Regions from separate parts of the Bacillus sp. UMB0893 genome, predicted to be linked through region 2. Evidence: predicted binding sites of a transcription regulator. Region 2 holds the regulator's gene; each other region holds the start of a gene.
What was found. Region 2 encodes CtsR, which represses protease genes until heat stress. Its sites were predicted from a motif close to ATGGTCAATAAAGGTCAAACA; they were not measured.
Positions count from the first base shown of each region.

Region 1: clpP (ATP-dependent Clp endopeptidase proteolytic subunit ClpP) is a predicted target of CtsR. The motif match lies at 2,016-2,036, and genes of this name have one in related genera.
Region 3: CYJ36_RS02900 (ATP-dependent Clp protease ATP-binding subunit) is a predicted target of CtsR. The motif match lies at 2,039-2,059, and genes of this name have one in related genera.

Region 1 covers NZ_PKLB01000006.1:293,745-297,029, reverse strand. The annotation lists gene whiA (DNA-binding protein WhiA) at 1-812, shown strand, start outside; gene CYJ36_RS15100 (HPr family phosphocarrier protein) at 838-1,095, shown strand; gene clpP (ATP-dependent Clp endopeptidase proteolytic subunit ClpP) at 1,363-1,962, opposite strand; tRNA gene CYJ36_RS15090 (tRNA-Arg) at 2,331-2,406, shown strand; gene yvfG (protein YvfG) at 2,744-2,959, opposite strand; gene rpoN (RNA polymerase factor sigma-54) at 3,037-3,285, shown strand, end outside.
Region 2 covers NZ_PKLB01000013.1:62,468-65,752, forward strand. The annotation lists gene clpC (ATP-dependent protease ATP-binding subunit ClpC) at 1-55, opposite strand, end outside; gene CYJ36_RS22130 (protein arginine kinase) at 52-1,143, opposite strand; gene CYJ36_RS22135 (UvrB/UvrC motif-containing protein) at 1,145-1,690, opposite strand; gene CYJ36_RS22140 (CtsR family transcriptional regulator) at 1,707-2,168, opposite strand; gene CYJ36_RS22145 (MgtC/SapB family protein) at 2,295-2,954, opposite strand.
Region 3 covers NZ_PKLB01000001.1:567,942-571,226, forward strand. The annotation lists gene CYJ36_RS02900 (ATP-dependent Clp protease ATP-binding subunit) at 1-1,940, opposite strand, end outside; gene CYJ36_RS02905 (YkvI family membrane protein) at 2,425-3,285, shown strand, end outside.

The DNA of each region.
Region 1 (3,285 bases), on a different contig from region 2:
AAACCGAAAATGCGGCAATTGCTAGAAGAATTTATACGCTCTTAAAAAAGCAGTATGACGTTTCTGTCGAGCTGCTTGTACGGAAGAAAATGCGTTTGAAAAAGAATAATGTCTATATCGTTCGGCTGATTGAGAAGGCTCGTGAAATATTAGAGGATCTTAATATCCTTGGAGAAAACTTTACATTTGTCAGAAGCATTTCTGAAGAACTTGTGAAAAAGAAATGCTGCAAGCGATCCTATATAAGAGGTGCCTTTTTGGCAGGAGGCTCTGTTAATAATCCAGAAACTTCGTCATATCATTTAGAAATCTTTTCATTATACAAAGAGCATAACGATTCTCTTTGTGAATTAATGAACTCCTTTCATTTGAACAGTAAAACACTTGAACGGAAAAAAGGATACATTACTTATTTAAAGGAAGCAGAGAAAATTTCAGACTTTCTCAGCATTATTGGCGGTCATCAGGCATTGCTCCGATTTGAGGATGTCCGGATCGTACGCGATATGAGAAACTCCGTAAACCGTCTCGTTAATTGTGAAACCGCTAACTTAAATAAAACCATTGGTGCAGCCATACGCCAAGTCGAAAATATTAAGTTTATCGATGAAAAAATGGGTCTTGAAGCACTGCCCGACAAATTAAGCGAAATAGCGAGACTTCGGGTAGAGTATCAGGATGTTACGCTTAAAGAGCTGGGTGAAATGGTATCAAGCGGAAAAATCAGCAAATCAGGCATCAATCACCGCCTAAGAAAACTGGATGAAATTGCAGAACAGCTAAGAAATGGTCAGCCGGTCACAATCAAATAAAAAGGGGAAAGAAGAGGGGATCCATATGGTTGAGAAACAGGTCGAAGTTCGATTGAAGACAGGCTTGCAAGCCCGTCCCGCAGCACTATTTGTACAGGAAGCAAATCGATATTCATCAGATATCTTTTTAGAAAAAGACGGGAAAAAGGTCAATGCAAAGAGTATCATGGGATTAATGAGCCTAGCAATCAGCAGCGGTTCAGTTGTAACACTCATTGCAGAAGGCCATGACGAATCAGAAGCTTTAGAGGTTTTAACAGAATATGTGAAGCAAGAAGCGTGAAAAACGGCCTGCGGGGCCGTTTTTTTATATTTGAAAAATGAGGTTTAAAAGGGCATATTTGTAAAAATGAAAATAAAAACCTGATATTTGCAAATTAATGGCCAAAAATTGAAAATGAAAGTCCAGTTTATAAAAATAGGCGGCCGTTATCTTGGAATTTAAGCAGATTCACAATTCAAACTCAAGAGGAAAAGCTTAAATACCCATATGCAGCTCATTCTAAAAACAAAAAAACAGAACGGCAATTTGCCGTTCTGCTGCAATCTCTTATTTTTTATCCGGTAATGTGTTGCGTGTCATTACTTTATCGATCAAACCGTACTCAAGTGCACGTTCTGCTGTCATGAAGTTGTCGCGGTCTGTATCGCGTGCAATCACTTCAATAGGCTGGCCTGTTCTATCAGATAAGATTTGATTTAATTTATCGCGTAAGAAAAGAATGCGTTTTGCCGCAATTTCAATTTCAGTTGCCTGACCTTGAGCGCCGCCAAGTGGCTGATGGATCATGACTTCACTGTTCGGAAGAGCATAGCGTTTCCCTTTTGCACCAGCTGCAAGAAGGAAAGCTCCCATTGAAGCTGCCATCCCGATACAGATAGTAGATACTTGCGGTTTAATAAATTGCATCGTATCGTAAATCGCCATACCAGCTGTAATTGATCCGCCAGGGCTGTTAATGTAGATGGAAATGTCTTTCTCTGGATCTTCTGCTTCTAAGAACAAAAGCTGAGAAACAATTGAGTTTGCTACGTTGTCATCAATACCGCTGCCAAGCATAATAATACGGTCTTTTAAAAGACGTGAGTAAATATCGTATGCACGTTCACCGCGGTTCGTTTGTTCAATAACTGTAGGAATTAAATTCATCGTGTTTCCTCCTTTAAATAAAGGTAAATTTTATGTACTCTCATCATACAACTATGGTCAATAAAGGTCAAACGAAACGCTGTACTTTCATGCTCTTTCTTGCACCTTTTATGTATATGCCCCGAGTTGCTGACTGTAACCATGTTTCCCATATCTTCTTTTTTTCAAACGGTTGAGAACGGCCTTTTCAGCATATGTGCATTGTAACATAACATATTCGGCAGACCTTAAAAATATCCTCTTTTCTGACTTAAATGCCGCTGCTTTATGATAGAAATAGATTGGAGGACTTGGAAGCAAAAAATCCGCTTGCTAATCTGTGCAATATTATCGTATAATAGCGCTACTGACCAATAAAGTTTATATGTGCGCTCGTAGCTCAGTTGGATAGAGCGGTGGTTTCCGGTACCACGTCTGTCGGGGGTTCGAATCCCTTCGAGCGCGTCAACCTGAGAAAGGACCAGTTTTTATTAGCTGGTCCTTTCAAAAATGATAGATTCCTTTAAATGAACAAAGAGAGCCGCCTTTTAGAAAGGCGGCTCTCTTCATTTACATATTAAGGAGTGAAAAATATTCAAATTGAACAGCGCAATATAAAAAAATTTACAAAAAAAAGCCCCGTCAGCAAAAGCTTTCGGGGCATGTTTGAATGGAATAAAAAATAATATGTAAGAGTCCAGTAAGCCGCACTGGACAAGAAGTGTATATTGCCGTGCTTGACGACTCAACAATACCTATTTTAAAGGATGCAGCTCACTTTGTGAACAGGTAAATTTTTCAATTATTTTTCTGATTTGACTGTATTATAAGCTTCGTCCAGATTTTGAATTCGTTTCAAGACAACTGAATTTTTTGTGAGCTGATCTTGTACCAGAGTTGATACAACAGAACGATAATAGCGATTCATAGCATCAAGCTTTGGTACTTGATTTTCGTTTTGTTTAATATGCTCTTTAAAATTTTGCTCAAAATAGGGAATTGAAAATAACTCACTCATTTATATCTCTCCTTTGAAGTTCTTTCCATACAATGATGGACCGTTTTCGTGTAAAATGATTTTAGGGGGAACGAACTATGGATATGAAAGTCGGTTTATTTCAAGAGCAATCATTAAAACTCAATATGACTCAAGAACTAAAGCAAGCGATTACTCTTCTTCAATATTCTTCTATAGAGCTAGTCTCCTATATAGAGGATCTTACCCTTGAAAATCCCCTCGTAGAATTAAAAGAAAAGCAAGATTCAAGCGTATTGTATCATACCTCATCTAGAACACGTGCGACAAGTACGTCAAAGAAAAGCGACATGATTGAAAACGTTTCA
Region 2 (3,285 bases):
CTTGTGCCAATGCCAGAACCTTTTGAGCTCGCTCAGTGAATCTTCCAAACATCATACTTCATCATCCTCCATCCTTCTGACCATTTCCAGGTTTAATCTTTCTCTTATTAAAGCAGCTCTCCGAATGTCTCGTTCATCCGGTCTTAATGCACCGCCTGCATATTGCTGAAGAAAACCAGGCTGTGTTAAAATCATTAACTCATTTAATATGTTTCTGGAAATATCTTTTATAATATCTAAATCTATTCCCAGCCTGACATCTGATAAACATCTTGCAGCTTCTTTTGATTCAATAATGCGGCTGTATGTCAGAGTGCCCAGTGATCTGAATACGCGATCTTCGAGCTGAACCTGCGACGTTTTATATAAGGCTTCCCGTGCAGAACGTTCCTTTTCAATCAGCTGCTGGACGACACTCAGCAAATCTTCTACAATATCCTCTTCAGACTTCCCTAAAGTAATTTGATTTGAAATCTGAAAGATATTACCTAATGCTTCGCTGCCTTCCCCGTAAATTCCTCTAACAACCAGACCTAATTGATTAATTGCCGGAATAATCCGGTTCATCTGCTGAGTAAGGACGAGTGCAGGCAGATGCATCATAACTGAAGCTCTTAAGCCTGTTCCAACATTAGTCGGGCAGCTTGTTAAGTATCCCCTCTGCTCATCAAAAGCATAATCTACAGCATGCTCCATCCAATCATCCAATTCACTTGCTGCACTTAATGCCTCTTTCAGCTGGAGACCAGGATACAAGCATTGAATCCTAATATGATCCTCTTCATTCAGCATGATGCTGACCTCTTCATTTTCGGACAATAAACATCCTCCAAAAGAAGAATCTTCCGCTAAATTCGGACTGATTAAATGCTTTTCAACCAGAACGCGTTTTTGAATCGGCTGAAGATCATCCATCCTCAGCATTTCAAGTTTTCCGATCTCATTTATCAACTGATCAGCAAATGTTTCTTCGAAAAGATTTAATATTTCTTGCGATTCTTCATTCGAAGCAATCGTAGGAAATTTATATTTCTCAATATTTCTTGCAAGTCTGACCCGGCTGCTTAGAACAATGTCAGAATCGGGACCTTCTGTACTCATCCAGGCACTCATCGCCTGATTGATAAATTGCTGAAGCGACATATCAGGATTCCCCTCCTCTAGAACTATTTAATTTCAGTTCAAGCGAACGAATCTCATCTCTTATCTCGGCAGCTTTTTCAAACTCTTCTTCCTGTATCAAATCTTTTATGTTCTGTTTTAATAACTCTATTCGTTTGCGGACGTGAATGCTACCGCCAATTCGTTCAGGAATTTTTCCCGCATGAACGGTGTTGCCGCTATGCACTCTTCTTAAAATAGGGTTGATCTGCTTGTTAAATGTCTTATAACACTCAGAACAGCCAAAACGTCCTACCTTTGTAAACTGCTGAAATGTCATTTGGCATCTGCTGCATTGCAAGACTTCATTTTTCTTAAAAATATCTTGCTGCGTTTTATTAATGCTTGGCTCCAAATTCAATAAGCCTGCTAATAAGTTGTTTATTGAAAAACCTGTACTATTGTCAATGAACATCGAACTATTTTCATGTGCGCAATGTTCGCAAATATGAATTTCTGTTTTTTCGCCGTTTACAACTTTCGTAAAATGAAACGTTGCCGGTCTTTCATTGCATTCTTGGCAAATCAAGTCTGTTCACCTGCTTTCAACGGTATTTCAGAGAAGTGAGCATGGCTTTTATCATCCTGGCTCTTAGTTCGTCTCTTTGCGGAAGGTCAATATATAAGACAGATCGATCGATAACACTAAGCATAATCTTTGCTTCACGCCTTGAAATCACTTCTTCATTTACCAGCCTTATAATGAGATCCTCAGCGGAAGCTTGTGAAATTCGTCTATCAATAATACCTAATATCTGATCAATAAGATGTGCAGCATCATTCGCTTTAACTTTTATTATTCGAATGTAGCCTCCGCCGCCTCTCTTGCTCTCTACTATATACCCTCTTTCGATCGTAAAACGTGTATTTATCACATAATTTATCTGTGAGGGAACACATTGAAACTTATCAGCAATTTCGCTTCTTTTTATTTCTACAATTTCTTTGCCGCTTGTAGTAAGAACCTGCTTTAAATATTGTTCAATAATATCCGAGATATTCCGCACTCCGCCTCCCCCTAACTTGACTTTGACTATATTTGACTTTAACACTAATATAAAACGAAGTTGGTTTTTTTTCAACTTAAAGGCTTCAATTTATATATTTCCATATTTAGAAGTGCTAAAACGTCACTAAACAATTTTTTCCACTTCTTTTACCTCTGTAATTAAATTCGTCAGCTCCTCCACACTCAATGCAGACGCTTCAATTTCAATCAAATAGTGAAAAGTAATTATGCCTTTTTTATCTTTTTTTGATGAAGTCAGCTGCATTTTACGGACAATCAGCTGCATTTCTGCAAATCTTCCAATAACCTCATGAATCTCTGTTTCCCCAGAATGAACCACAACCTTTACCCATCGCTTCTTTAACTTTTGAGCCATATAACGTTCAAACTTATTCAAAAAAATAAGACATAATAAAACAACAACAGTTGTAAATATGGCCAGCTCATACATGCCAACCCCAATAATCAATCCAAGACCAGCCACAATCCAAATCGAGGCAGCAGTCGTCAAACCTCGTACTGTTGCATCTTTTACAAGTATGGTTCCAGCCCCCAAAAAACCGATTCCGCTGATCACATACGAAGGAATCCTCGATGGATCAAATTGAGTGTTCGTATGCCCTCTCATATAATCTTCAAATCCATACAATGAGAGCAGCATCATCAAACAAGCTCCAACTCCCACTAACAAATGAGTCCGGAAGCCAGCAGGGTGCTTTTTTAGTTCTCTTTCAAATCCAATAAAACCGCAAAGAAATGCTGTAATTAAGATTCTGATCATCATCGTTGCCAATTCATCAGTTAAATATGGAACATGCAAGAGACCACCACCTCTGCTTTCAGCTGTTATCTATATATACGCATAATTTGATGTTTCATGAAATGCATGGAACGATTTTTGAAGGGTGATGGGAGATACTTGGAGTTTATTGTCTAGAACAACTTTTGTATTGGAATAATGGGGTTTTGAGCACTTTACAAGCGGGACATAATTTCAGATAAAAAATCATAAGACTATAGCTGATTTTTTCCCGGTTTTGTTGGGTATATGAGGTTTTGATCTGAAGGGTGAACTTCTTTACTTCTTTCCTATTCACTTTGATTTATGACCGCAC
Region 3 (3,285 bases), on a different contig from region 2:
AATGCAGGGTGAAGCCCAAGTTCAGCGAGTTTTTCTTTCGCTTCATCTGTGATGCTGAGCGTTAATTTTTGTTCTTGCAAATTCGCTTTTAAATCATCAAGCATGATCTCAACAATTTCAATCAGATGCGGTTTTTCAAGTGATTTGAACTCAATGATGCTGTCAAAACGGTTCAGGAACTCCGGCTTAAAGAATGATCCGAGGGAGTCCAGCAGTGAACTTTCGTTTAATGCTTCATTGTTTCCGAATCCGACAGTGACTTTTTTATGCCCGATGCCGGCGTTGCTTGTCATGATAATGACTGTATCTTTAAAGCTGACCGTTCTGCCCTGGCTGTCTGTCAGTCTGCCGTCTTCCATTACTTGAAGGAACATATGCTGGACATCCGGATGGGCTTTTTCGATTTCATCAAGCAATATGATACTGTAAGGGTTGCGGCGGACTTTTTCTGATAATTGTCCTGCTTCCTCGTGACCGACATAGCCAGGAGGAGACCCGATAATCTTCGAAATCGAATGTTTCTCCATGTATTCGCTCATATCTAAACGAATGAGGGAGTCTCTTGTACCAAACATTTCAGATGCAAGCGTCTTTGTCAGTTCAGTTTTACCGACTCCGGTTGGACCGACAAACAAGAATGATCCGATTGGACGTTCTTTTGATTTTAAGCCAGCACGGCTGCGGCGAATGGCTTTTGCAACTTTCCGAACGGCATCTTCTTGACCAATGACTTTGCTTGATAATTTGTTCTCGAGATTTTTCATTTGAGCCTGCTCGTCTTCTTGAAGCTTACCAACTGGAATCCCCGTTTTCTTTTCAATAATTGCCTGAATGTCGGCAAGATCTACTACAGATTTTACTGGGGATTGAATTTGCTCAAGTTTCATCTCTTCATCTCTTATTTTGGCAGCAAGCTCGTAATTTTCTTCTTTCGCAGCTTGTGCTTTTTTCCTTGCAAGTTCTTCTAATTGACCGCTGATATCTGCTCCGCCCCCAGATTGAAGGTTCTTTTTCGATCCGGCTTCATCAAGCAAATCAATTGCTTTATCCGGCAAATATCGGTCCTGAATGTAACGGTGAGACAAAGTAACTGTTGCATGAATCGCTTCTTCTGTATAAGTTACTTCATGGTACTTTTCATATTTATCTTGAATACCCTTTAGGATTTCAATCGCCTTTTCAAGAGATGGTTCAGATACCATTACAGGCTGAAATCTGCGCTCAAGGGCGGCATCTTTCTCAATTTGACGGTACTCTTTTAATGTAGTTGCACCGACAACCTGTAATTCGCCCCGTGCCAAAGCAGGCTTCAGAATATTGCCGGCATCCATTGATCCTTCAGCAGAACCTGCTCCAACGAGAAGATGGATTTCATCAATAAATAGGATGATATTTTTCTTTTGCTGAAGCTCAGAAATCAGCTGCTTCATTCTTTCCTCAAATTGACCGCGAATGCCTGTATTTGCTACAAGAGAAGCAACATCAAGCAAATACACTTCCTTGTTTCTTAGCTTGGCTGGCACTTGACCTTCCGCGATTTTAAGAGCGAACCCTTCAACTACAGCTGTTTTACCTACACCAGGTTCACCAATCAAGACCGGGTTATTCTTATTTCTCCGGTTTAAAATTTCAATTAAACGTTCGACCTCTGCATCTCTGCCAATGACTGGATCAATCACGCCGGCTTTTGCTGCTCTTGTCAGATTGCGTCCTAATTGATCAAGAAGACCGTTTTTGCCTTGAGTTTTTTCGGTCTGGCCGTCATGGCTATTCGGTTGAAATGGATGAGAAGGTGAAACATTTCCAAATGATCCGCTAGGGACAGAGCTTCTATATTGAGCATAACAGTCTGAGCAGAGCAGCACTTGCTGACGCTCTTGGTTAATTTGCATTGTTAAGTGAACAGATGCTTTCTTTGCTTGACAATGTTGACATAGCATAATGAAAACCTCCTGGATTATATATTTTGACTTTGACTAACTTTGACTAAATAACCTTTTAAAAAATCACCTCTTAGGATGACCTTGATTCATATTATAGTTTGACCTTTTTTGACTTTCAAGTATTTTGCTTAAAAAATTTCAAAATGAAATTATGTTCGGTTTCTATCTCCAGCTTCACCCTTTGCTGCTCGCTCAAAACGGATCTGCTTTTCTGAGCTGAAAGAAGAAGTTCCTCTTTTCTAAAGGCAGTTTTCGCATTGAATGTTGTTTTTGGTTTTAAATTTTACCCGTGGATTGCAGAAGGAGTCAAGTGCCTTCTTCTGCAATCCACTAAAGGTTTTTACTATTTCTCAAAAAACAATAAACTTTACGAAAAGAGCTTTTTAAAACAAATCGCACCCACTTCTTCTTTCTTAAGGACTTGTCTCATATATATAAAGAAAGGTCGTAGCTACAGTATTCATCGTAATGGAGGTAGAAGATGAAGAATCAATGGTTTCAGGTTGTTCAAATCGCAGCTGTATATGTCGGAACGGTTGTTGGAGCGGGCTTTGCAACTGGACGGGAAATTGTAGAGTTTTTTACTCAGTATGGAATATATGGAATACTCGGCATCTTAATTTGCGGATTCTTCTTTATTCATCTTGGTGCGAAGATGATGATTATCTCTAAGAAAATCCGTGCTAATTCCTATCAGGATTTAAATCTTTTTTTATTTGGAAAATCATTTGGGCCAGTCATTAATTTCTTTATGCTGGTTGTTTTATTTGGAGTCACATCAGTTATGCTCTCAGGGGCCGGAGCTATTTTTGAAGAGCAGCTTCAACTATCAAGGCAGCTGGGGGTCATCGTTACAATTGTACTGACAATCATCGCTATGTCGTTCGGTTCAAAAGGATTATTCAGTGTTAATATAGTTGTTGTACCCCTATTAATTATATTTAGTTTGCTTATTGCTATTTCTTCTTTTGATGTACATAAATTCTCCGCTTTTCAGCACGAAAGTGGACCATCATTCAGATGGCTGATTTCAGCCATCTCTTATGCTGCATTTAATCTGGCAATGGCTGAAGCAGTGCTCGTTCCGCTCGCTCAGGAGGTTGAAGATGAAAGGGTTGTAAAATGGGGCGGAATTGTTGGAGGGGCAACACTTACCTTTATCTTATTAAGCAGTCATTTTGCCTTGACGACATTGCCGAATGTCGTGTCATTCGACATTCCGATGGCAGAGGTCATGAAAACGTCTGTTATCTCCTTTTATCTAATATTTATTATGGTGATTTATGGTGAGGTATTTACTTCTGTTATCGGAAACTTATTCGGTCTGGAGCGTCATCTTGTC